Regions from separate parts of the Sporosarcina sp. GTC18466 genome, predicted to be linked through region 3. Evidence: riboswitches for the same ligand, from Rfam matches in the RefSeq annotation. Region 3 holds a riboswitch; each other region holds the start of a gene.

Region 1 (5,835 bases), 1.5 Mb from region 3:
GGCACGCCTGTGAGTGATCTCAACCGCGAATATGGTGTATCTGAAGTGACCATTTACAAATGGATCAAAGCGCACTCCCCAATTGAAAATGGAGACGGTTTGACACCCGCTGAAATTGCGGAGATCCAAAAGGAAAATCTACGCCTCAAGCAGGAGGTAGACATTCTAAAAAAGGCTATGACCATATTCGCGAAAAAGTGACCGACCAAGAGATTATCGACCATATCGAACAGGAGAAAGAAAACCACCCTGTTCAAGTTTTGTGTGACGTGCTAGACATGCCAAGAAGTACGTACTATCAATCATTCCATAAAGTGAAATCCTCGTATGAAACGGAAAACGAGGCGATTTTAGAACGCATAAAAATCATACATGCGGAGAGTAAAGGCCGCTATGGTGCGCCTAAAATTCATCAACTTCTCAAAAAGGAAGGCTACGCTGTCAGCGTAAAGCGTGTCCAGCGCCTTATGAAAACAGAAGGAATTCGATCTGTCATCACGAAGAAATACCGTCCAACTTCATCGGACAGCCAAGTAGAAGAACGCGACAATGTATTAGATCAAGATTTTAAAACGACGACCATCAATGAAAAATGGGTGGCCGATATTACGTATATCCATACACTGAGAGACGGTTGGTGCTACCTGGCCTCTGTATTGGATTTACATACGAAGAAAATTGTAGGTTATTCTTTTTCTAAATCCATGACAACAGAACTCGTCTTACAAGCATTAGCCAACGCAATTGATGTCCAGCAGCCTGAAGAGGGGCTGATCCTTCATACCGATTTAGGCAGCCAATATACGAGCGAGGACTTTCAAAAAGCAGTAAAAGCAGCGAAAATGGAACACTCTTTCAGTCGAAAAGGCTGTCCGTATGACAACGCCTGCATCGAGTCTTTTCATGCCACATTAAAGAAGGAAGAAATCTATCAAACCACTTATCTAGATTTTGAAGCAGCACGAATTGCCCTCTTCCAGTACATTGAATCCTGGTATAACCGGAAACGAATCCATGGGGCAATTGATTACTTGACGCCGCAGCAACTCGAGGATCAGTGCAGACAGGTAGCTGCTTGATCGTTAGATGTCATTAGGACTTCGATTCAACCTACCTACACATTTTTCAGGAACGACATCCATGGACTGTACTTCCTGTATCCAGCGAAAGCTGTCAAGTGCGGGCTTTCACTTGACTGGTTTCGCTGGATACAGGACCATCCATGAATGGATGCCGTTTCTGACAACGACTTAACATTTTTGTGTCCAGGATATTGACATAGATCCAACTCAAGACTAAAAGTGCAATAGATAAAAATAAAGAACTGTAATACACAGGCTATTTGCCCCTTGTTCCATAATAAGGCGCCATTCTGGAGTAGGGAGTGTACATCTTTGGTAAGCGCAAAAATCCCCACCGGCTAGTAGATGGGGATTTCGAGTACACTTATCTCGATTTATTTGGTATACCGCACTCCTGTGGAAGTATATAAACAGTAAATTTTATTGAGAAAGGGATGGGTAAAATGAAGTATTTATTGATTTTGATTTCTCTCGTACTGGCTGTGGTTACATCCAGTTTAAATATTCATACTGACATTACATCTGTTATTTATGGATTGTCAGCGTTAGGTTTAATTTTAGGAGCATATTTCAGTGTTAAAAAGCCGAAAGAAAGCAAAGGATCTTAAAAAGTGGATACTTCAACCATCTGGCGCGATTGTTGAATAGTACATAGCAAGTAAAAACGCACAGACAACACTGTGCGTTTTAACTGCTGTTTATACTGCTAAGTAAAGTAGCCATGCTGATAGTGATACAAGACTTGGAGGAAGACCTCTGTCCGCCTGAAATTACGCGGTCAATTCATGGTCAGGCCGCCATCCACGGTGATGTTCTGACCCGTAATGCCGTCTGCCTGCTCTGAGCAAAGGAAAACGACCGTGCTTGCGACATCTTGAGGCGTCGTCACCTTCTTCAGCGGAGTGGATTGTGCAATCAAGTCGAACACTTCCGGCGTTGTCACGCTGCTGGCATCCGTCGTTTTCAATAGACCGCCCGATACGACGTTCGCTCGGATGCCGTATTGGCCGAGTTCTGCCGCAAGATTACGCGTAAAGCCGATCAACCCTGCTTTCGCAGTCGTGTATTCGTGATACGGCACGACCGGGTTTTGGAACAGGTTGGTGCCAATGCTGATAATACCGCCGCTCTTTCGTTCCATGAATTGCGGAATTACACTTTGCGAGATATTGAATGCCGCTTTCAACGTGCCATCCAGCTGTTTCTGATAATCGTCCCACGACAGATCCTTGAAGGCTTTCTGTTTTGTCGGATCGAATTTAAAGTCTACGAGGGCATTGTTGACGACGACGTCTATGCCGCCGAAATGGTCCGCCGCCTCTGTCATCATCCGGTCCACTTCTTCCCGGTTCGTCACGTCTGCCTGGATGGCAATCGCCTTCCCGTCCGCTTCAGCTGCAAGCTGCTCTGCCGCCTCCCGGCTCTTGTTATAATTGATGACCACTTGAAATCCTTGCTCCACCAATGTCTGCACGATTGTTGCGCCGAGTCCTCTGCTCCCGCCTGTCACTACTACTGTTCTGCTCATCTTGAACACTCCCACTTCTTTAGTTGATCAAACAAAAAAATACGCAGCCTTCCCGTAGGAAAGTTGCGTAAAGTCATTATGTACATATCAAAAACAAGGCATACGCGCCCACATTATATGTATCGAGTTTACACTTTCCTACGCTAGTATGAACTAGTTCAGGTTCAAAGGGTTCGAGTCAAACTCGTCTCAGTTACATAACACCCCTAGTGCATATCATTCAGTTATAGCCCCATCGTATAGTTTCCTGGATGGTAAGTCAAGGTCATGGTTCCTTTCCTTTCAATCAACCCCGCCAGCCTCTGGATAACTGCAAAGCTCCACTAACGTGCCATCCGTGGAAATCGGATTGATATAAATCAGTCTTCTGCCCCTCGCATTGGTCCGCAATGTATCTTCCAGGAAACGCACTCCGTTACTTCTGGCGTCTGCAATCGCTTGATCGAGGTCATCGACTCGGTACGCAATGTGGTGGACCCCTTTTCCCCGCTGCCTGATGAAACGGGCGATCGGAGAGTTCTTATTCGTCGGTTCCAGCAGTTCGATCAGCTGCTCTTCCGTCCTCACGACCGCCACATGCACTTCCACGCCCGGCGCTGTGCTTGTGTACCGGTCCTCCAGCGATCCGTTCAGGACATTCAGATAAAAAGGAAGGGCGTCCTCAATGCTTCTGACAGCAATTCCCGTATGATCGTATACATGTTTCATTCACATTCCTCCCTGGATTTCCGACCCGTCTATAAAACCCGCTCCAGGAAGTGGTGAAGAAATTGCTCCGCCTTGACCTCGGTGCACACTTGGACTTTTGGATTGCCGCTAGATGACGGTACCGTTTTCCCTGTCTCTTCCCCTTCCAGGACAACCGTTACATTCCACTCTTCCGTTTGGACAAAATCCGGATTGATTGCAACGCCCACAGCTAACGGATCATGCAAGGCGCACCCTCCGATGCCCGGTTCGAATGTCTCATAGGCTGCCATATAGAAACGCGTCATGTCCGCAAAAAACCGGGCTTCGTCAGTTCCTTTAGCACGCCAGCTCTCTAAGGCCTCTTCTGGTAAAAGGGTCTTCATCGTTACATCCAGGCCAACTACAGTGACTGGCAGCCCGGAGGAAAAGACAAGCTCAGCCGCTTCCGGATCCGTATGTATATTCGCTTCACTGAACGGCGTGACATTTCCAGGGACGAAAACGGCACCGCCCATCAGGATGATCTCTTTGAAAAGTGGGACGATGGCAGGATCCTTTTGGATGGCTTGCGCAAGATTCGTAAGCGGGCCGACAGGGATCATCGTGATTTCATGCGGACGCTCTTTCACTTGGCGGATGATGAAATCCACCGCGTGTTCTTGCTCCGCTTTTGCTGCAGGAAGTGGAACAAAGCTATTCCCGAGCCCATCTTCTCCGTGAACATGCAGGGGGAAATTCCCTATATCGCGTTTGAGCGGCTTTGCAGCACCCCTATACACAGGCGCCGTCTTCCCTATCTTTTCCAGGACCGCTAGTGTATTGCGTGTCGTATTTTCAACCGAGTTATTCCCGAAGCATGTCGTCAGCCCGATTACATCGAGCTCCGGGGAATGCATGGCATACGCGATCGCCATCGCATCATCAATTCCGGTGTCAACGTCTAGTATGACTGGTTTCATCTTAATTCCTCCGTTTCAAATCAAAGTAATGGATAGGCCTTCAAGAAATCTTCCACTTCTCTTTTCGTCGGCATGCCTGTCTGCGCTCCGAGCTTCGTAACAGAAATGGCTGCGGCCACATTTGCAAATTGGCAGGCTTCCTCCATTGCAAAGCCCTCGCATAACGCATAGGCCAATGCACCATTGAACGTATCCCCCGCTCCTGTAGTGTCGACGACTTCGACTTTGGCAGCGGGTATCGTTACAGAGTCGCCATCTTTGTACAGCATAACCCCTTTGGACCCTTTCGTGACAATGCACTTTTCTTTTATCTTTTCAAGTTGCCCTCCGGGTCCGTCTATTGCCGCGAATAGAAGAGTTTGCTCATGCTCGTTCGGCGTTACATAATCGACCATCTCCAGCAGCTCCATGGGAAGCTCTTGAATCGGCGCAGGATTCAAGATGGCAGGGACGCGATGTTTATGTGCAAGTTCCACGGCCTTGATCACACTCGCAAGCGGAATTTCCAGCTGCAGCAAAAGAATATCACTATTCCTGATCGCCTCTTCATGTTGTTCGACCATCTCCGGAGTGACATAGCTATTCGCGCCAGGTACGACGATGATGCTATTATCCCTGTCGGATAACGTAATCGAAGCGATTCCGGTCGAGCACCCCCGGACTTCCATGATCAAATCCGTGTTAATCCCCTGCGCCTTCAAGTGCTCCACTAACGTTTTTCCAAAAGGGTCATCCCCCACAGCACCGATCATCGTGACAGCTGCACCAAGCCGTGCCGCGGCAACAGCCTGATTCGCGCCTTTCCCGCCAGGTATCGTAAGAAACGAATCACCCGTCACGGTTTCCCCCACTTGCGGGATCCGGCTCGTACTCGTCACTAAATCCATGTTGATGCTGCCGATCACTGTTACTTTGCATGCAGCCAAATCGCTCTCAGCTCCTTCATCCACGTTTCACCCACGGGGGCGGAATGGTTACCCATCAGTATACTGTGTTTGTGGCCCGGATGCATTTTTGCAGTCCAATTAAAAAAACCGGCTCCCGCGGGATACCGGCTGTCCACCTTATTGTTGCACTATTTTCTCTGCAGGAAGATGCTGGACTTTCACGGTGAACGTCGTCAATTCACTTCCGAGGATCGGGCCTTTCCCTTCCGGCTTCTTCGCGCGCTCACCGCCGTGCGCTTTCTCCGATTCACGGCTCTTCAGCCAGTTGTCGAAGAAACTGCGGTCCTCCCAGGTCGTGCACACTTTGAGTTCATCATAATCCGGAGAATTTTCCTTCATCCAGACTTCCATGCGGATGAACCCTTCAAATGTATGGACCGATTTTGCGACAGCAAAGCGGCTTGCCACCTCGTCGCCCTTCCCTTTCTCGATCTGGATCGTGTTCACAGCTGTCATCATTTGCATGTTCATTTCCTCCTTTATAATGCCTGCATCTGCAGACTTTCACTCATATTCTTCAAGAAATCAAGCACCGGCTGCGCCTGCTCGCCCCCGCGTTCTGCATGGCGGATGAGCGGAATGCCGTGCGCTCCCTTCGCATGAACCATCTCCGGGTAACTGTAGATGAT
Region 2 (5,835 bases), 1.5 Mb from region 3:
TGGATGAATTTCTTCGCAGTGATGATGGCGTCCGGAAGCGCCTGTCCTTTTGAAAGTTCAGCGGTGATGGCGGCCGCGAATGTGCAGCCTGTCCCGTGGGTATCCTTCGTCGCAATCCGCGGCGTGCGCATGAGGAATCGCTCGCCGGTGCCCGTCACGACGAGGTCCTCAGCAAAAGGCGTATCGCTGCGGTGCCCGCCTTTCATCACGACTGCGCGGCATCCCATCCCGAGCAATTTCTCTGCAGCCCGCTCCATTTCCTGCAATGTCCGGATCTCCATCCCCGTCAGCGCCTCCGCCTCCGGTACATTCGGCGTCAGCAGGGCGGCCCGCGGTATCAGATGCTCTTTGAGCGCCTCCGCCGCGGAATCCGTAAGCAAGGAAGCGCCGCCTTTCGCGATCATTACCGGATCGACGACGAGCGGGAAGGCTGCGTGCCGGCTGAGGCTGCCGGCAACCGCTTCGATGATGTCAGACGAAAAGAGCATACCGGTTTTCGCTGCGCCAACGCGGAAATCCGACAAGACGGCGTCGATCTGGGCGGCGACAATTCCCGGATTGATGGGCTGCACCGCGTGGACGCCGAGCGTATTCTGGGCCGTGATGGCGGTGAGCGCGGATGTCCCGAAAGCCCCAAGTTCCTGGAACGTCTTCAGGTCGGCCTGGATGCCGGCCCCTCCGCCGCTGTCCGATCCTGCGATGGTCAGTGCAACTGCATGTGTCATGCCAATTCCTCCTTCAGTATTTCGCCATAATTAACTGCATCATCCGTGAGAGCATATAATTCATTCAACAAATGGACAGGCAGATCGCCCGGCCCGCGTCCTTGCGCGGCGGCACGCTCGCCCGCCCGCTTATAATAGGCGAGACTCGCAGCAACTGCGTGAAGCGAATTTTCCGGATGAAGTGCCAGGAATGCAGCGGAAAGGGCGCTTAGCAGACAGCCGGAACCCGTGATGCGCGTCATCAGTTCGCTGCCTCCGTGGATGAAAACTCCCGCTTTCCCATCCGTCACAAAATCCGTCTCCCCGGTCACCGCTACAATGCACCCAAAGCGTGCGGCCGCGTCTTTCGCCATGCGCGGGACATCTCCAGACCCAGCACCTGCGTCGACTCCTTTCGCCGACCAGTCAGCTCCAATAAGAGCTGCAATCTCCCCGGCATTGCCGCGGATCAGGGCAATATCGACTTCTTCGAGCAGGCGGGCCGTCATCTCCTTGCGGAAAGCGGTCGCCCCCGCGCCGACCGGGTCGAGTATGACAGGGCGGCCGTGCGCGTTCGCGCTCTTTCCGGCCCGCAGCATGGAATCGATTTTCGCAGCATTCAGCGTCCCGATATTCAGCAGAGTGCAAGAGGAAAGAGCGGCAACATCCGCCGCCTCCTCCGGCGCATCCGCCATGATCGGCGACGCACCTGCAGCCAGCAAGCCGTTCGCCTGGAAATTCGCCACGACAATATTCGTCATGCAATGGACGAGCGGATTCTTCAGGCGGAGTTCCTCCAGATATGTGAATCCTGTCTCGGTTTGGTTGATCATCAACATCACTCCCCGTTCATTCTAAAAACCAAAAAAGCCGCCTCCATCAACGACAACGTTGAGGAAGCGGCTCGCAATGTAAGCAGAAGTCACCATCAGTAGACATGCGAATCCACTTCCCTCCGCTGGTATCATCCAGATCAGGTTCAAAGGGTCCGCGCATCGATACACGTCTCAGTCTTTCACAAAGACACCCCTAGTGGTCAACTCTTTTCAGTTTTCAACAACACTATATCATAGATTGGGAGAGAGGGGAACTTAGTGGGGGATCCATGCATCATGCTGCGAGGCACAAAGTGAGCAATAGCCATGCTGATATGAGCAATGAACGTAGAAAGGAAGCAAGCAGCATCGTGAAGTGAGCAATGGGCGGCATAAAGTAAGCAATCAGCCTGCTGAATTAAGCAATGGACAGTTAAAAGGGAGCAATGGGCCAGTTAAAGTATGCAATACACTCGCTCAAAATATCGCGCTGGAAGTAGTAAGCAATAACAGCTGTAAAGTTAGCAATCAGTCCCATAAAGTGAGCAATATCCGCTAGATAAAGAGCAACAGGCCGGTTCAAGTAAGCAACCGGCCTGCCAAAATAAGCAATAAACCTATAAAAGCAAGCAATCCGCCTGCTCAACTTGTGACGCCTGAAGAAGTAAGCAACATCACCCCTGAAGCAAGCAACCAATCCTGTAAAGTGAGCAATACCCGCCAGAGAATGAGCAACAGGCCGGCTGAAGTAAGAAACCGGCCCGTAAATGTAAGCAAACACCCCGCCCAAGTAAGCAATGCGCCCGCTGAAGACGTCACGCCTGAAGAAGTAAGCAATCGCAGTCGAAAAGGAAGCAATCACTCCTGCGAAGTAAGCAACACGCACTGATTAACAAGCAACAGGCTGGTCCAAGTAAGCAACCGCCTGTAAATATAAGCAATCAACCTATAAAAGTGAGCAACCCGCCAACCAAACGTCCTTACGTATCCGAACTGACACAGATAAAATACGCATCCACGTCTCCCGGGTTATGCCAGTAGTGGGATTCCGAAGCATCATAGAACAGCGATTCACCGGCTGACAGCTCGCGTCTCACGCCCGACAGCTCGACGGACAGGATCCCTTCGAGCACATAGACGAATTCGTGGCCGGGGTGGGTGATTGGCTGCCCGCCTTGTTCGCCGGGTTTTAGGGTGATCCTCATCGGCATGAAGTCGGGGGATGAAAACCCGGGTGCAAGGTTCTGGTAATGGATGCCGTACTCAGCAATCCGCTCCTCCATCACAGAACCATCCGGCCTGCCTTCAGGCTCCTCAAAGAAATGAGCGGGACTCATGCCGAGCGAGGCGGCAATCTTTTTTAATGACTCAAGGGTAGCGGAGGATTTCCCGCGCTCGAGCTGGGACACGAAGCTGATGGAGAAACCGGTCGCATCGGCAATGTCCTTCAATGTTTTCTTTCGGTCTTTCCGCGCTGCCCGAATACGGTTTCCGAGGTGCTGGGTCATGGACTATCATCCTTTATTTAAAAAATACCATTGACAGAAATTTTGAACTCCCGTAGTATTATACAATAATTGAAGCATTACTTCAATTCGGCAATTGGAAGCGTTTTCGAACATTGCGTGTCGATAGTTGCAACCGGTTTTTCTATTTATTTACTAATTGAAGTATCACTTCAATTTAATTACAAAGGGGGATTTTTATCATGCAGAAAAAGGATATGCGGCGCATCTTGATCGCGAGCCTTGTCGGCAGTTCCATCGAATGGTTCGACTATTTCCTATACGGAACGGTCGCCGCTCTTGTATTCAACACGATGTTCTTCGTGGCGGAGGATCCATCGATCGGATTGATCCTTGCCTACGCATCATTTGCGCTATCGTTCTTTATCCGTCCTCTCGGCGGGGTCATCTTCAGCCATATCGGTGACCGGATCGGCCGGAAGAAAACACTTGTCCTGACGCTCAGCCTGATGGGTGTCGCGACATTTGGTATGGGGCTCTTGCCGACGTATTACGCAATCGGCATCTGGGCTCCGATCCTGTTGATCACACTGCGCTTGATACAAGGTCTCGGGATTGGCGGCGAGTGGGGAGGCGCGATGCTTCTTGCAGTCGAGTATGCTCCGAAGGAAAAGCGCGGCTTGTTCGGCTCTGTCCCGCAAATGGGGGTCACGATCGGGATGGTGCTCGGTACGTTCGCACTTTCCGTCATGACATTGCTGCCGGAAGACGCATTCATGAGCTGGGGCTGGCGTGTGCCATTTTTATTAAGCGCATTGCTCGTCCTGTTCGGCCTCTGGATCCGGAAAGGCATCGAAGAGACGCCTTCGTTCAAGAAGGTACAGGCGGAAGGATCCATCCCGAAAGTGCCTGTTGTCGATACGTTCAAGTATCACTGGCGGGAAGTGCTGATCGCAGTCGGCGCGAAAGTCGTCGAGACGGCGCCGTTCTATATCTTCGGCACATTCGTCGTATCGTATGCGACGAAAAATGTCGGCCACTCAAACAATGAAGTGCTGATGGCCGTCATGATTGCAACGATCATCACGACGATTTTGATTCCCATCATGGGCCGGCTGTCGGATAAAGTCGGAAGAAAGCCGCTCTATATTTATGGAGCTGTTGCGATGGCACTTTTCGCCTTCCCATACTTCTGGATGCTGCACCAAGGGTCGAATATCATGATGTTCCTCGCGACCATCATTGGACTCGGCATCATTTGGTCTCCGATCACAGCGGTGCTAGGAACGATGTTCTCGGAAATCTTCTCGGCTGAAGTCCGCTATACTGGCATTTCGCTCGGCTACCAGATTGGAGCGGCGGTTGCCGGAGGGACGGCGCCATTGATCGCTGCGGCATTATTGCTAAAATTCAACGATTCGTATGTACCGGTTGCCCTTTATATCATCTTTACCGCTATGGTGTCGCTGCTAGCCATCTGGGCAGTGCGCGACCGAAAGGATCAGAATTTAGACGAAATCACACTTGCCCAAGAGACGGTTGAATCGAAGAAGGAAAACAATATGGAGCTGGTTCAAAAATGATTACGATGAATGAAAAGCAGATCATGGATATGTATGGAATGAAGGAGGCGATCCGGGACGTAGGCAGCGTCCTCGGATCGCTGGCGGCAGGAAAGGTGGAAAATCCGCTTCGGACGGTCATCGAATTTCCAGAAAGGGATGCATCCGTTCTGTATATGCCATGCGCAGACTTCGCGGAGGGGATTGCGACAAGCAAAACCGTGTCCATTTTCCCGGAAAATCCGAAAAGCGGGCTGCCGACGACACAAGGAGTCGTCCTCGTGACGGACGCCAAGGACGGCCGCCATCTCGCATTGCTCAACGCCTCTTACTTGACGAGGCTGCGGACAGGCGCCATGAGTGCGATTGCAACAGATCATCTCGCTAAAAAAGAGGCATCCGTCCTGTGCGTCATCGGCACGGGCGGCATGGGGTATGAGCAGGCGCTCGGCGTACTGGCGGTTAGGGAAATCAAAAAAATTCTGCTCGTCAACCCGACCCGCTCCAAAGCGGAAGCGTTCGGAAAGCGACTTCGCGCAGAGAAGAGGATCGGGGAAGACGTGAGCGTGGAAATCGTCGAAGCTGTCGACGAAGCGGTACAGCAGGCGGACATTATCAATTGCGCCACGCGTTCCGTCACGCCGGTATTCTCAGGAAAAGCCGTACAGCCGGGCACTCATGTCAACGGCGTCGGCTCCTATTTGCCGCATATGCAGGAAGTGGATACGGAATTCATCCAGCGCTGCTCGAAAATCGTGGCAGACGATACGCATGGAGTGGAGGAAGAGGCGGGAGAGCTCATCCACGCGGCGCGCGAAACAGAATGGTCATTCGATGATCTTCATGGCGAGCTATATCAGCTGGCAGCTGGCGTCGTGGATGGCCGGGAAAACGAAGAGGAGATCACCTTCTTCAAATGCGTAGGCGCCGCTTATTTCGACATGGCCGTCGCAAAAGGCGTCTATGAGAAAGCGGAACGGGAAGGGCTTGGCGTCCGGGTGGATATTTGATTGTCAAACAAACTTCAGGCTTGTGCGGCGCATTAGTAAGCAATGGAGGCCCTAAAGGAAGCAACTGGTCCTTCTTAGTAAGCAATGCCTTGCGCAAAGTGAGCAACCGCCGCGAAAAGGCAGCAATCGGCCTGCCGAAACAAGCAGCAAGCATGTGAAAGTAAGCAATCCGCCAGCTTGAATTGGCACGCCGCGAAAAGTAAGCAATCAGCTTCCTAAAATCGCGCACCGCGAAAAGCGGCAATCAGCTTTCTAAAATTGCACGCCGCGAGAAGTAA
Region 3 (5,835 bases):
GCAGTATCGCGCAATAGCGCCATGTATTTCTGTTCAAATCCTTCCCCTTCGGAGAGCGCCTTCGCATATATGCTGAGCGAGAACAAATAACCGAATGTATATGGGAAGTTATAGAACGGCGTCCCTGTAATATAGAAATGAAGCTTAGAAGCCCAGAAATGCGGGTGGACCGTATCAAGCGCTCCGCCGTAAGCCTCCTGTTGTGCCTCTGCCATCAATTCGTTCAGGCGGGATGCCGGCACGACTCCTCTTTTTCGTTCTTCATAGAATCTAGTCTCGAACAGGAAGCGTGCATGGATATTCATGAAGAATGCAACGCTGCGCTGGATCTTATCTTCAAGAAGTGCAATTTTCTCTTCTTTGGACTCGGCTGCCTTCACAGATGCATCGGCGACAATCATTTCAGCGAATGTCGAAGCTGTCTCCGCAACGCCCATCGCATATTGGCGATTCAGGAAGTGAACCGGGCGCAGTGCATACGAATGGAATGCGTGACCGAGTTCATGAGCAAGTGTGGCGACGTTCGACATGCTGCCGCTGTACGTCATGAAAATCCGGGATTGCTCAGATGCCGGCATGCCCGTACAGAATCCGCCTGGACGCTTGTTCGGACGGTCTTCCGCTTCAATCCAGCTGTCTTCAAATGCCTTACGCGCAAAAGCTTCCAGTTCTGGTCCAAATTCACCGAAATGTTTCAGGATGAACTCCGCACCTTCCTGGTACTCCATCTTCTTAGTGGAGGCAGTCACAGGAGCGTCAAGGTTATACCAGTCCATCTTTTCCTTGCCGAGCATTTCAGCTTTGCGGCCTAGGTAACGGACGAACGGCTCTTTGTTCGCACTGATTGCTCCCCACATTGCGTCAAGTGTCTCTTCACTCATCCGGTTGCGGAGCAGCGGCTCTTTTAGGACAGAATCCCAGCCGCGCTTCTCATAGATGGCAAGACGGAATCCGGCAAGGTGGTTCAGTGTCGTCGCAAAGAAGTCCTCACGGTCGCTCCACACATCCTCAAGTGCCTCAAATGTGTTTTTGCGCAGTTCTTCGCTTTCACTTGAGCTCAAGTTATTCGCCTGGCCGACAGACAGGATTTTCTCTTCGCCGTCGATTGTGACTTTCACTTTGATGTCACCGATCAGCTGGTTGTAGAACTGGCCCCATCCATGATAGCCGTCGACACTGAGTGCAGTGATCAGGCTTTCCTCTTCTTCTGAAAGCTTCATCGCCACTTCCTCGCGCCATTCCTTCAAGATGAAACCGAATTGCTTCAATTCTTCTGTTTCGAGAAGCTCAGTCCAGACAGATTCTTCAATCTTCGCAAGCATCTGCTGAAGTGCCAGGACTGCCGTTGAGAAGCGTGCGCTCAGAGTGCTTGTCTCCGCCTGGAGGACGAGCGCTTTTTTATCCTTCGTGTCAGCCGCAAGGTAGCATCCGATGACTGCGCCAGCCTGGCGAAGGTGGACCGCTGTTTCTTTCATCGTTTCCAGAAGGTCCACAACCCGTCCAGCATCATCGCGGGATGCGGGTACACTGAATTCCTTCACTTTATTTTCGAATGCCTTAATTTTATCCGATGCTTCGTCCAAATGCGAGCGGAGCTCCTCAGATTCGCTGCCCCCTTTGAAAAACACATCCAAATCCCATACTTGTGAGTACGCTAATTTTGTCATGCCGATTCCCCCGATTCATTTTTAAGATTCTAAAAAAACCTGCCATTTCATTATACCACGACTATTCGGGAATCGAAATAAATGAATTGTAATTGATTCTTCATACTTTCCTGCGCATCTTAGCCCTTTCCTATGTATACTTGTATATAGGAGGATTTGGAATGTCTAAATTACTGCTTATGACTTTTACATTGGTCGCTGCCATCGCCTGTAATTTGGCAGTCACCATGTTTTCAATGAATGGCACTACTACGAATGAAATTACCGGCCGTCTTCCGGTGCTCTTCAATCCGGCCCATTATGTCTTTCTCATATGGGTGGCCATATATGGATCGCTTTTTTATTGGATCAGCAAGAGCCGATCTGATCAGACGCAGCTCATGCCTCGGCGGGTTGTGCTGTTTCTCATGGCATGCGGGCTGCAAATTGCCTGGATGCTGCTTTGGCAATTCGAGCAATTCAACTGGTCGCTCGCAGTCAAAGCTGCCTTGCTGCTGACCTTGACTATTTTTTATTTCACTTACCCTTCCCGGGAGAATAAACTTGCGAAACGGGCGCCTATCTCTTTGTTCTTCGCATGGACCTCCGTCACCTTCATCTCCAATCTGGTATATGTTCTGATGTTGCATGATTGGTCGGGATGGGGGCTCAGCGATCCGCTGTGGACGGTCATATATATGACGATCGGTGCGGCTGTAGCTCTACATTTTATGTATCACCACGGAGATTATGTATTTATCCTTGTGTATATCTGGACCTTCCTGGGCATAGCTGTTAAAAACGGCACGGATGAGTTATTCGTATCGTCCGCCGCTATTTTCCTGCTTGTCGTTCTTGCGGCAAGCTTCCTGTTTCTGCGGGACCCAAAACGGGAATAGCTTGAATACCTTCATACATGGTTCTCCACTATCCGGAGGGAGGACGAAGAAATGCCGCCTCTCCATAGACTGGAGGGCGGCTTTCATGTTATGCATGTTTTAGCAAACGCTGTGAAGAAGCAAACAGCGGAACGGCAATTACTGAACATAGGATAATGGACGGAATCATGAAGGAACCGTTATAGATCAATGAGTAAAGCCATGCAGGCTGATCACCTGCGTATTGTGCGTAAAATACGATTCCAGCGATGTAGTGGCAAAGGTAGCGAAGAAGCCCGCCGATCACTGTTCCTGCAATGACAGCTGCAGCCATTCCGCCTTTATTGCCGGTTGCCATGGCTTTCCGGTACCAGCCGAGCGTCACTGCTGCAAGGCCGACGACCGTATATGATCCGAAGTAGTCGAGGAACCCCTGGACAGGATGTATGAGAGTGCCGCCGATTACAGCCTGCAGAGTACCTGTCAGCAATCCTGTCAGCATGCCTCCGGCGAGTCCCCAGCGGAATGCCATGACGATGACCGGCAGCATGGACAAGGTGATCGACCCTCCCTGCGGCATTTTAAACAGCGTAATCTGATCGAGCACGAAAGACAATGCTCCCAAAATAGCAACTTCCAACAACATTTGAAGACGTTTACGATCCATTTTTTCTCCTCCTTTGATTTTGGAGGGATACGGTAAACGGACAAAAAAAGACGCCCCGGATAGAACCGGGACATCTCGTTATGTATGCCTGTTTCCATCCACATCCCTACGCAAGTGCGAACTTACAGGTTCTAAGGGTCAGGACATGCGTCCAATCTCAGCCAGAAACGGCCCCCCTTGTGGTCTTGTAATTCAATTGTCGCCTTCATTGTATATGATGGGACAATTGGAAACAAGATGAGCAGAAGAAATACTTCTACTCGGAATCTTTCGCAAAAGGAGGTTTTCCTATTGGCCAACAATAAAATACTATCCGCATTGTGTTATTTCAGCATATTCTTTTCACCGCTGCTATTGCCGGTTGTCGTTTATTTCGCTTCCAATGACCATGAAGTGAAGATGAACGCAAAACGATCGCTCTTTTCACATCTCATACCGGTCGTTGTCCTGATTGCGGGTTTCATCATCTTTTCATTCTCCCTTGTGTCATTCGAACAGCGTCTTAACACGATCGTGACTGGACGTTTCGATTTTTGGGGATTGGCCCCTTTCCTGTTTCTTCTCATATACGGCGCATTGACGCTAGTTGTAATTGTATGGAACATCTACCAGGGCGTGAAAGTGATGAAGTGAACCAAGCGGATGCATCATCCATTTCTACATCCGCTGCGTATGATATAGTTATGGATGGTAAAGCAATGCGAGCAGAAAGGACTTGTAAAGATGATAGTCAAAACAACTGAAGAAATCGAAGCGTTACAGAAGATAGGCCGGATCGTCGCAGAGATTCGCGAAGCGATGAAAGAGGCCACGGTCCCTGGCATTACGACAAAAGAATTGGATGAAATCGGCGGCCGGCTGTTCTCCGAAAAAGGAGCGGTCTCAGCACCGATCGATCAATATGATTTTCCAGGCTACACATGCATCAGTGTCAACCATGAAGTGGCCCACGGCATTCCGGGTTCCAAAGTGATCCAGGAAGGCGATCTTGTGAATATTGACGTCTCGGGATCATTCGGCGGTTATTTCGCCGATACGGGCATCTCATTCGTCGTAGGTGCTTCTGATGAGCGGAAACAGAAACTTTGTGACGTTGCGAAAAGCGCTTTCGACCGGGCAATGACGAAAGTGAAACCCGGCTCACGGCTGAATCAGATCGGAAAAGCGGTGGAACGTGAAGCACGCGACAATGGGCTAACGGTCATCAAGAACTTGACCGGCCACGGTATTGGCACATCTCTCCACGAAGAGCCGCAGCATATCCTGAACTATTATGATGCATGGGATAAGACTTTGATGACTGAAGGCATGGTGCTGGCGGTCGAGCCGTTCATCTCCGAAAAGGCTGAGCATATTATTGAGCTCAGTGACGGCTGGACGTTCGCGACGCCTGATAAATCCTTAGTTGCACAAATCGAGCATACGATTATCGTCATGAAAGACGGGCCGATGATCTTGACTGAACTATAATGCCAAAAGAGACCTGGATCGCATTGATAGCGTTCCAGGTCTCTTTATATGCCCAGCCGCGTTATTTCTTGCGCGGCTGTTTCTTCTTTTTAGAAGGCGATTTTTTCACGGCAGTCTCCGTTTTCGTCTTCGCATTCCCTTCCATCAGCTTGCCATGGTACCAGATTTTCTGCACAGGTTTGAATTGCTTCGTCAGCTTCCGGTAATCCTTCTCCTCCGGGTATGAAAGAAGGGTCAATACTTCCCCGTCTCGCCCTGCACGTCCTGTCCTGCCCGAACGATGGATGTATTGCTCGATCGTATGCGGGACATCCACGTGGATCACATGCGTCAGTCCGTCAATGTCCAATCCTCTGGCCGCAAGATCCGTAGCAATCAAGATGTTGATATCGCCTTTACGGAACCGCTCCAATGTCTCCTGCCGTTCAAACTTCCTCATATCCGAGTACAAGACAGCGATCGGCGCATCGTTGTGATTCAATTTGATCTCCTTCATGCGGATCTGATCGACATTGTTCATGAACGCAAGCGCGTGGATGCCTTCCATATGGGAGAGCCCCCGCAGCAAATCCGTCTTATCCCGGGCGTCCGTCTTGATGAATGAATGCTCGATGGATGCGGTTATAGGCATCTCATCCAGGGAAACCCGGAATCGAGCAGGGTCGTTCATCAGATTTTTTGCGACAAGTTCAATTTCGTCTGTGATGGTCGCTGAGACTACCGCAACTTGCCGGTCCGGACTGGCGCCCTCAATCAAATTCTTTACGAGGACCCGGTAATCCCTTGACAGCAATTGGTCGCCCTCATCAAGGACAATTGTTTCGATGTCGGCCATTTTAAGCCGTTTCGCCTTCACCAGTTCGACAATCCGGCCCGGTGTCCCGACTACAATGGTCGGTTTCTTCTTCAGCTTTTCAATCTGCCTTTGCATGTTGGCACCGCCGATCAGCTGCGTCACCGTAATATCCGTTTCAGCTGTCCAGTCACGGATAACGTTGACGATCTGCATGGCGAGTTCCTGGGAAGGTGCCATGATGAGCGCTTGGGTCCGCTGCTTGGAACCGTCGACCTTTTGAAGGATCGGCAGTACATAAGCAAGCGTCTTGCCGGTCCCTGTCGGCGATTCCGCCACAATATCCTTTCCGGCAATCATTTCGGGTATCATCTGCTCCTG
Region 4 (5,835 bases), 1.5 Mb from region 3:
TAGTCAAGTAAGCAATGACTTGTCCGATCGAAGCAATCCAGCTTGAAAAGCGAGCAATCCTCCGCGCGAAAGAAGCAACTAGCACTACAAAGTAAGCAACACGTCGCCAAAAGTAAGCAACCCGCACGCCAAACGAAGCAATCGGCCCGCGCCGAACCAAGTGGCTTGCCAAGTAAGCAATGGGAGGTCCATTGGAAGCAATCCAGCTTGAAAAGCGAGCAATCCACCGCCTGAAAGAAGCAACAAGCACTACAAAGTAAGCAACAGGACGCTAAAAGTAAGCAACCCTCACGCCAAACGAAGCAATCCCCCGCACGCCAAGCATTCCTTTCCTTACTTCACAACCGCCCGTTTCCCAAGCAAGCTAAGCTCGTTCGTCCAGTATTCCTCCGGGTGCACGGTATGTTGGATTTTACCTGCAGCCCGCAGCCAGTCCTGCAGCTCGCTGTAGTAGTCGGCAGACATTGAAAAGTCGAACGTGAAACAAGGGAGCGTCGCATCCATCGTCTTGACGGCAAGCGCATCATCGCCTGCCTGAATGTACTCCAGATAGATCGCCTTGGCTTCCTCTTGATTCGTAAAAATGAAATCAATCGCTTTCCGGAAGACGCGGACAAATTTATGGAGGCTCTCCTCGCGCTCCCTCAGCACCTTCGAATTAGTGATCAAGATCAGCTGGCAGAAATCAGGGATGCCCCAGTCCTTCAGCGCAAAGAAATCGACATCGAGCCCTCTATGCCGTGCTTCTGTCACTTCAAAATTGTTGAAGATCAGCGTCGCGGCATCCGCTTTGCCGCTCTCCAGCGCATCCGTATGATAGAAACCGTTATTGACCGGAATGAAATCATCATAGCTGCACGCGGCGCCGTCATGCTCTGCCATCGTCCGGACAATCGCGAGCCCGCCGAGCCCCGGCGCACCCGGATATTGGATGCGCTTGCCGATCAGATCACGCGGCCGCTCGATCCCTTTCCCTTTTTCGAACATCACACCGCCGTTCGTATGCAAAAAGCGCGCGAACCCGACGACATCCTCGCCCGCCGCCCGGTCCTCGACCAAGTGAAGAGGCTCCGTGATCGCGATATCCATCTTGCCCGCTTTGATTTCATCAATGGCATCAAAATGCTCCTCCGGCTCGACCATTTCAATCTCCAGCTGCTCGTCCGCGAACCAGCCTTTCTTCATTCCGATAATGAGCGGCATATGATCCGGATTCAAGAACCATTCCAGCCCGATTGTAATTTTCTCCATGTGTTTCGTCCCCCTTTAGGTGATCAATTCATTCAATGAATACAGATACAAAAAAACGGATTCCGCCCGGAAAGGGGGAATCCGCCTACTACACCAATATTGTGTGATATGCATGCCCGCTTTCCTACGCTGGTATGAGCCAGATCAGGTTCAAAGGGTCAAAGGCACCGGCCTTCTCTCAGCTTCCTCACGAAGCACCCCTAGCAGTCTCGTATTCATTTGGCTTCATCATAGCATAGGCACAGGGGGAGGGGAAGGGAAACACGAGGTTCGCCTCCTTCAGCACCATCTTACCTAAACGCCCTCTCGATCACATCTGCGTGAAGCCCGCTCACGGAGGCTTGTCCGGCAAGTCCCATCGTCAGATCAAAATCCGCCAGCATGTTCTGCAGCACTTCCTTCACGCCTTCTTGTCCGGCAACGGCAAGTCCATACATCGCAGGCCGGCCGATCAGCACGGCAGATGCTCCAAGCGCGAGCGCCTTCAAAATATCCGCTCCTCTCCGGATGCCGCTATCCATCAAGACGGGCACTTTCCCGTCCACGGCTTCGCAAACTGCCGGCAATGCATCCAGAGCACCGACAGCTCCGTCCACTTGCCGCCCGCCGTGATTCGAGACGATGATGCCGTCGACGCCTTTTTGCAAAGCTAGCTTCGCGTCTTCAGGGTGAAGGATCCCTTTTAAGATGATCGGCAGCGTTGTATGCTCTTTCAGGAAATCAATATCCTCCCATGTGAGCCCCGTATTGCCGAAGATGGTAGTCCAGTGCATGATGGCAGCCGTCGGATCTTCTTCAGGCGGCGCAGAAAGCTTTGAACGGAACGCCGGGTCGGTGAAATAGTTGCCGACGCCTTCTCCGATTAAAAATGGCAAATACGCATTGCGCAAGTCATGCTCCCGCCACGCCATCATCGCTGTATCAAGGGTCACAACAATCGCCGAATATCCGGCGTTTTCCGCGCGCTCCAAGAAGCTGGCAGTAACCTCCTTGTCGCGACCCCAATAGAGCTGGAACCAGCGAGGCGCGTCCCCGACGGCTTCAGCGATTTTTTCCATTGGGACAGTGGAGGCAGAACTCGCGATGAACGGAATGCCAAGTTCCGCGGAAGCCTTTGCAGAAGCCACTTCACCGTGCTCATGGATGATGGACTGGACACCGACCGGAGCGAGCAGGACGGGGAACGGATAGGTCTTGCCGAACAGGTCGACCGATAGATCACGCGTATCCACATTCCGCAGCATGCGGGGCACGATATTCCATCTATCAAAGGCCTCGCGGTTATTCTTCTCCGTCTGTCCGCTGCCTGCAGAACCGGCAATATAATAGTACGGACCGTCTTTCAGCTTCTCGCGGGCCTTTTCCTCCCATGCCTCCACCTGTACAGGCAGCCGGTCCGGACCGGGCTGGATCATGTTCATATAGATCTGGTACTGCACACTATTTCCGATGTTTTGCAAGATATGATTCTCTCCCTTCATCAATTGTTTAAATTGTATCATATTTTCAGAACTTCGTAGAGAGGGGAGGGTACAGAGGGCTGGCGGCCACTGCTGAATAGTAAGCAACAACCTCCTTTCCTGCTGACGCAATCAATCTAAACCTTTGTAAGCAATCAACAGGCAAAACGAAGCAACTTGCTCTTTATTACAAGCAATTAACGCCAACAAGAAGCAATCCTTATCGCAAAATAAGCAATCACTCCTTCGAACGAAGCAACCTTGCCCCAAAAGGAAGCAATCGTTCCTCCCGGCTAGACAAAAAAGAAAGACGCCGACTCGAAGCCGCACGCCTTTCATTCATGTATTCAATCAAATCACAATGACACCTAGCAAAACAGAAACAATCAGCAACACAATGCTCAGCCCCCACATCATCATGAAGGAATAGCGGATATGCTTGCCCATCTCGAGTCCTGCGAGTCCGAGCGCGAGCCAGAGGGCAGGCGACAGCGGGCTGACGAAGGTGCCGATGATGTTGCCGACGATCATGGCGTATGCCGTGGACAGCGACGGGATGCCGAACGAGCTTGCGACTTGTTCAACGATCGGCAGCAATGCAAAGTAATAGGCATCTGTGCTGAGCAGCAAGTCGAACGGCAAGCCGAGCGCCCCGATGATGAGGTGCAAGTACGGACCGACGAAAGCCGGCAGGACGGAGACGAGGTCTGTCGCGATGGACGTCAGCATGTTCGTCCCGTTCAGGATGCCGAGGAAGGAGCCTGCGGCAAGGATGATGGAAGCCATCAAAATTCCGCCTGGCGCGTGCGCTTTGATGCGCGCCATCTGGTCGTCGACTTTCGGGAAGTTCAGCGGCAATGCGATACTGACGCCGATCATGAAGGCGAAGCCGGCCGGGATGATGCCCCAGACAAGGACGCCGATGACCGCGATGGCGAGCAGCGCGTTGATCCAGATCAGGTTCGGACGGGCGAGGCTGACTTCCGCAGCGGCCGCAGCCGTTTGGGCGCCAGCGACTGACACGTCGTCCAGTTCATCTTCCGCTAGAGCGCCCGCTTTGCTTTTCTTAGCGATACGCCGTTTCTCACGGTATCCGAGAGCAACAGCGATTCCAATCAGCAGCACAAGTCCGATGATCTGGATCGGGATGAGCGGCCGCCATAGCTCGGTCACGTCGACATCGAGCACGGAAGCGGTCCTGCCGAGCGGCCCGGCCCACGGGACCATGTTCATGATCGAGGCGGCTGTCCCGACGAGCATGAGCAATAAATACGGATTCATTTTCAAGCGTTTATACAGCGGCAAAAGCGCCGGAATCGTGATCAAAAATGTCGATGCGCCTGAGCCGTCCAGATGGGCGATTGCCGCGATAATGACGGTGGCGACGGCGACCGCGATGACATTCCCGCGGCTGATGGCGATCATGCGATTGATGAGCGGGTCGAACAGCCCGACGTCCTGCATGATACCGAAGAACAGGATAGCGAAGATGAACATGATCGCGACACTCGCGACTTTTGACGTCCCTTCGGTGAAGAACACGCCGATCTGGTCAAATCCAAAACCTGCGGCGAACGCGCCTGCAATCGGCACGAGGACGAGGCCGACGACAGGGGAGACTTTCCCGCTGATCAGTAATGCAACAATGATGACAATGGTGATTAATCCGATAATACTAAGCATAAAAGCTCCTTTCCAGTGTATGGATATCCACTTATGAAATAGAGGAGCAATGTAAGCGGATACAATCACCGGCAAACAAAAAGGCCTCTCTATTTCTAAATATTCTCTTGAGAGAAATTTATCATAGAGAAGCTTAGCAGGATAAGTTTATTTACGTTAAAACACTAATGGCCGTTCTGCTCGTTTTGTTCATTTTGTCCACGCCATGTATTTCCTTTCGGGCCGGCCGATGTCGCCATATTTCAGCTGGGCATCCGCTTCGTTGACAGAGACGAGGTACTCCAGATAGCGGCGTGCAGTCGAGCGGCTGACGCCGACTGCCTTTCCTGCTGCGAGCGCCGTGATGCCGTCTGTTCCGCTTGCCATAAGTGCCCGCTTGATCCTTTCGAGTGTGATCTGGTCAATCCCTTTCGGCAGAATGACGCCGCTGCCGGGTTGCGCTCGCTCCGCGTGAAGACCGGTCAGGCGGTCGATCTCCTCCTGGGCGAGCTCACGCTTTGAGGCGAGCAGCTCTTTCTGTTCCCGATACCGGCGCAACGTCTGTTCGAACCGCTCAAAGTCGGCAGGTTTCACTATGTAATCAAAGATTCCGCCCTGCAGCGCTTCTGTCACGGTTTCCACTTCCTTGGCAGCCGTGATCATGATGACATCGGTCTCTTTGAATTCATTCCGCAAGGTCCAGAACAGCTCCAGTCCCGCCACGTCAGGGATATAGACGTCCAGTAAGATCAAATCCGGCAATTCCGAGGCTTCCCGTAAGTAGGAGAGTGCCTCCGCGCCCGTCTTCGCGGTTGCCGATACGGTAAAACCGCTTACGCGTTCGACGAATTGCCGCTGGATATCAGCTATCCGGAAATCGTCTTCGATGATTAATACATGGATCGATTCACGCATCCGTCTCACTCCTTTCTCGCTCATCTTTCGGAAGGGTCACGACAAAACTGGCTCCCCCGAGATCGCCCTCTTCCAAGTAAAGCGTGCCTCCCGCATCCTCGATCAGCCGCTTTGTCAGGGCGAGGCCAAATCCTCGGTGCTGTCCTTCTTTTGACGTAACGCCGACATCAAAGAGGGTGTCGCTGATCTCGTCCGGCACGCCGCTGCCCGCGTCGTCTATTTCGAAGAGGATATCATTGCCGATATCCGTGAAAAAGACCTTGATCTTCCGCGCAGCAGCCGGGTTCCCCCTCACCGCATCCATCGCATTATCAATTAAATTCCCGATAGCGGTCAGTAGGGCTTCGCTCTGCTGCTCCTGAAGAGGGGCGGATAATAGGCTATCCTCTTGGATCGTCAAATCGATTCCAAGCTCACTTGCCTGATTTAATTTGCCAAGAAGCAGCCCGCTGATCATCGGATCGGCCACTTTCTGGATGAGCAAGTAGATTGTGTTTTTTTGCAAGGAGCTCTCCCGCTGAATATAGCGGATCGCCTCCTCTTTTTT

The links. A riboswitch is a leader RNA that binds a small molecule or an ion and turns the genes downstream of it on or off. The one in region 3 is predicted to bind thiamine pyrophosphate.
Region 1: it holds a riboswitch for thiamine pyrophosphate, as region 3 does, so the genes downstream of both, ACZ5FK_RS06495 (3-oxoacyl-ACP reductase) here and thiT (energy-coupled thiamine transporter ThiT) in region 3, are expected to answer to the same signal.
Region 2: it holds a riboswitch for thiamine pyrophosphate, as region 3 does, so the genes downstream of both, thiM (hydroxyethylthiazole kinase) here and thiT (energy-coupled thiamine transporter ThiT) in region 3, are expected to answer to the same signal.
Region 4: it holds a riboswitch for thiamine pyrophosphate, as region 3 does, so the genes downstream of both, ACZ5FK_RS06780 (ABC transporter substrate-binding protein) here and thiT (energy-coupled thiamine transporter ThiT) in region 3, are expected to answer to the same signal.

What each region holds. Positions count from the first base shown of each region.
Region 1 covers NZ_AP044037.1:1,335,496-1,341,330, forward strand. The annotation lists one part of gene ACZ5FK_RS06490 (IS3 family transposase) at 1-166, shown strand, start outside; one part of gene ACZ5FK_RS06490 (IS3 family transposase) at 166-1,079, shown strand; gene ACZ5FK_RS06495 (3-oxoacyl-ACP reductase) at 1,861-2,610, opposite strand; TPP riboswitch at 2,729-2,828, opposite strand; gene ACZ5FK_RS06500 (VOC family protein) at 2,893-3,318, opposite strand; gene ACZ5FK_RS06505 (nucleoside hydrolase) at 3,348-4,259, opposite strand; gene rbsK (ribokinase) at 4,280-5,146, opposite strand; gene ACZ5FK_RS06515 (antibiotic biosynthesis monooxygenase) at 5,324-5,671, opposite strand; gene ACZ5FK_RS06520 (ankyrin repeat domain-containing protein) at 5,686-5,835, opposite strand, start outside.
Region 2 covers NZ_AP044037.1:1,364,482-1,370,316, reverse strand. The annotation lists gene thiD (bifunctional hydroxymethylpyrimidine kinase/phosphomethylpyrimidine kinase) at 1-725, opposite strand, end outside; gene thiM (hydroxyethylthiazole kinase) at 722-1,537, opposite strand; TPP riboswitch at 1,638-1,745, opposite strand; gene ACZ5FK_RS06660 (hypothetical protein) at 1,953-2,405, opposite strand; gene ACZ5FK_RS06655 (helix-turn-helix domain-containing protein) at 2,500-3,027, opposite strand; gene ACZ5FK_RS06650 (MFS transporter) at 3,228-4,568, shown strand; gene ACZ5FK_RS06645 (ornithine cyclodeaminase family protein) at 4,565-5,557, shown strand.
Region 3 covers NZ_AP044037.1:2,864,427-2,870,261, reverse strand. The annotation lists gene ACZ5FK_RS14190 (M3 family oligoendopeptidase) at 1-1,667, opposite strand, end outside; gene ACZ5FK_RS14185 (tryptophan-rich sensory protein) at 1,829-2,545, shown strand; gene thiT (energy-coupled thiamine transporter ThiT) at 2,634-3,191, opposite strand; TPP riboswitch at 3,278-3,379, opposite strand; gene ACZ5FK_RS14175 (magnetosome magnetite crystal formation protein family) at 3,483-3,824, shown strand; gene map (type I methionyl aminopeptidase) at 3,915-4,661, shown strand; gene ACZ5FK_RS14165 (DEAD/DEAH box helicase) at 4,723-5,835, opposite strand, start outside.
Region 4 covers NZ_AP044037.1:1,390,067-1,395,901, reverse strand. The annotation lists gene ACZ5FK_RS06780 (ABC transporter substrate-binding protein) at 334-1,251, opposite strand; TPP riboswitch at 1,356-1,463, opposite strand; gene ACZ5FK_RS06775 (lactate 2-monooxygenase) at 1,542-2,753, opposite strand; gene ACZ5FK_RS06770 (CitMHS family transporter) at 3,063-4,394, opposite strand; gene ACZ5FK_RS06765 (response regulator) at 4,584-5,288, opposite strand; gene ACZ5FK_RS06760 (ATP-binding protein) at 5,281-5,835, opposite strand, start outside.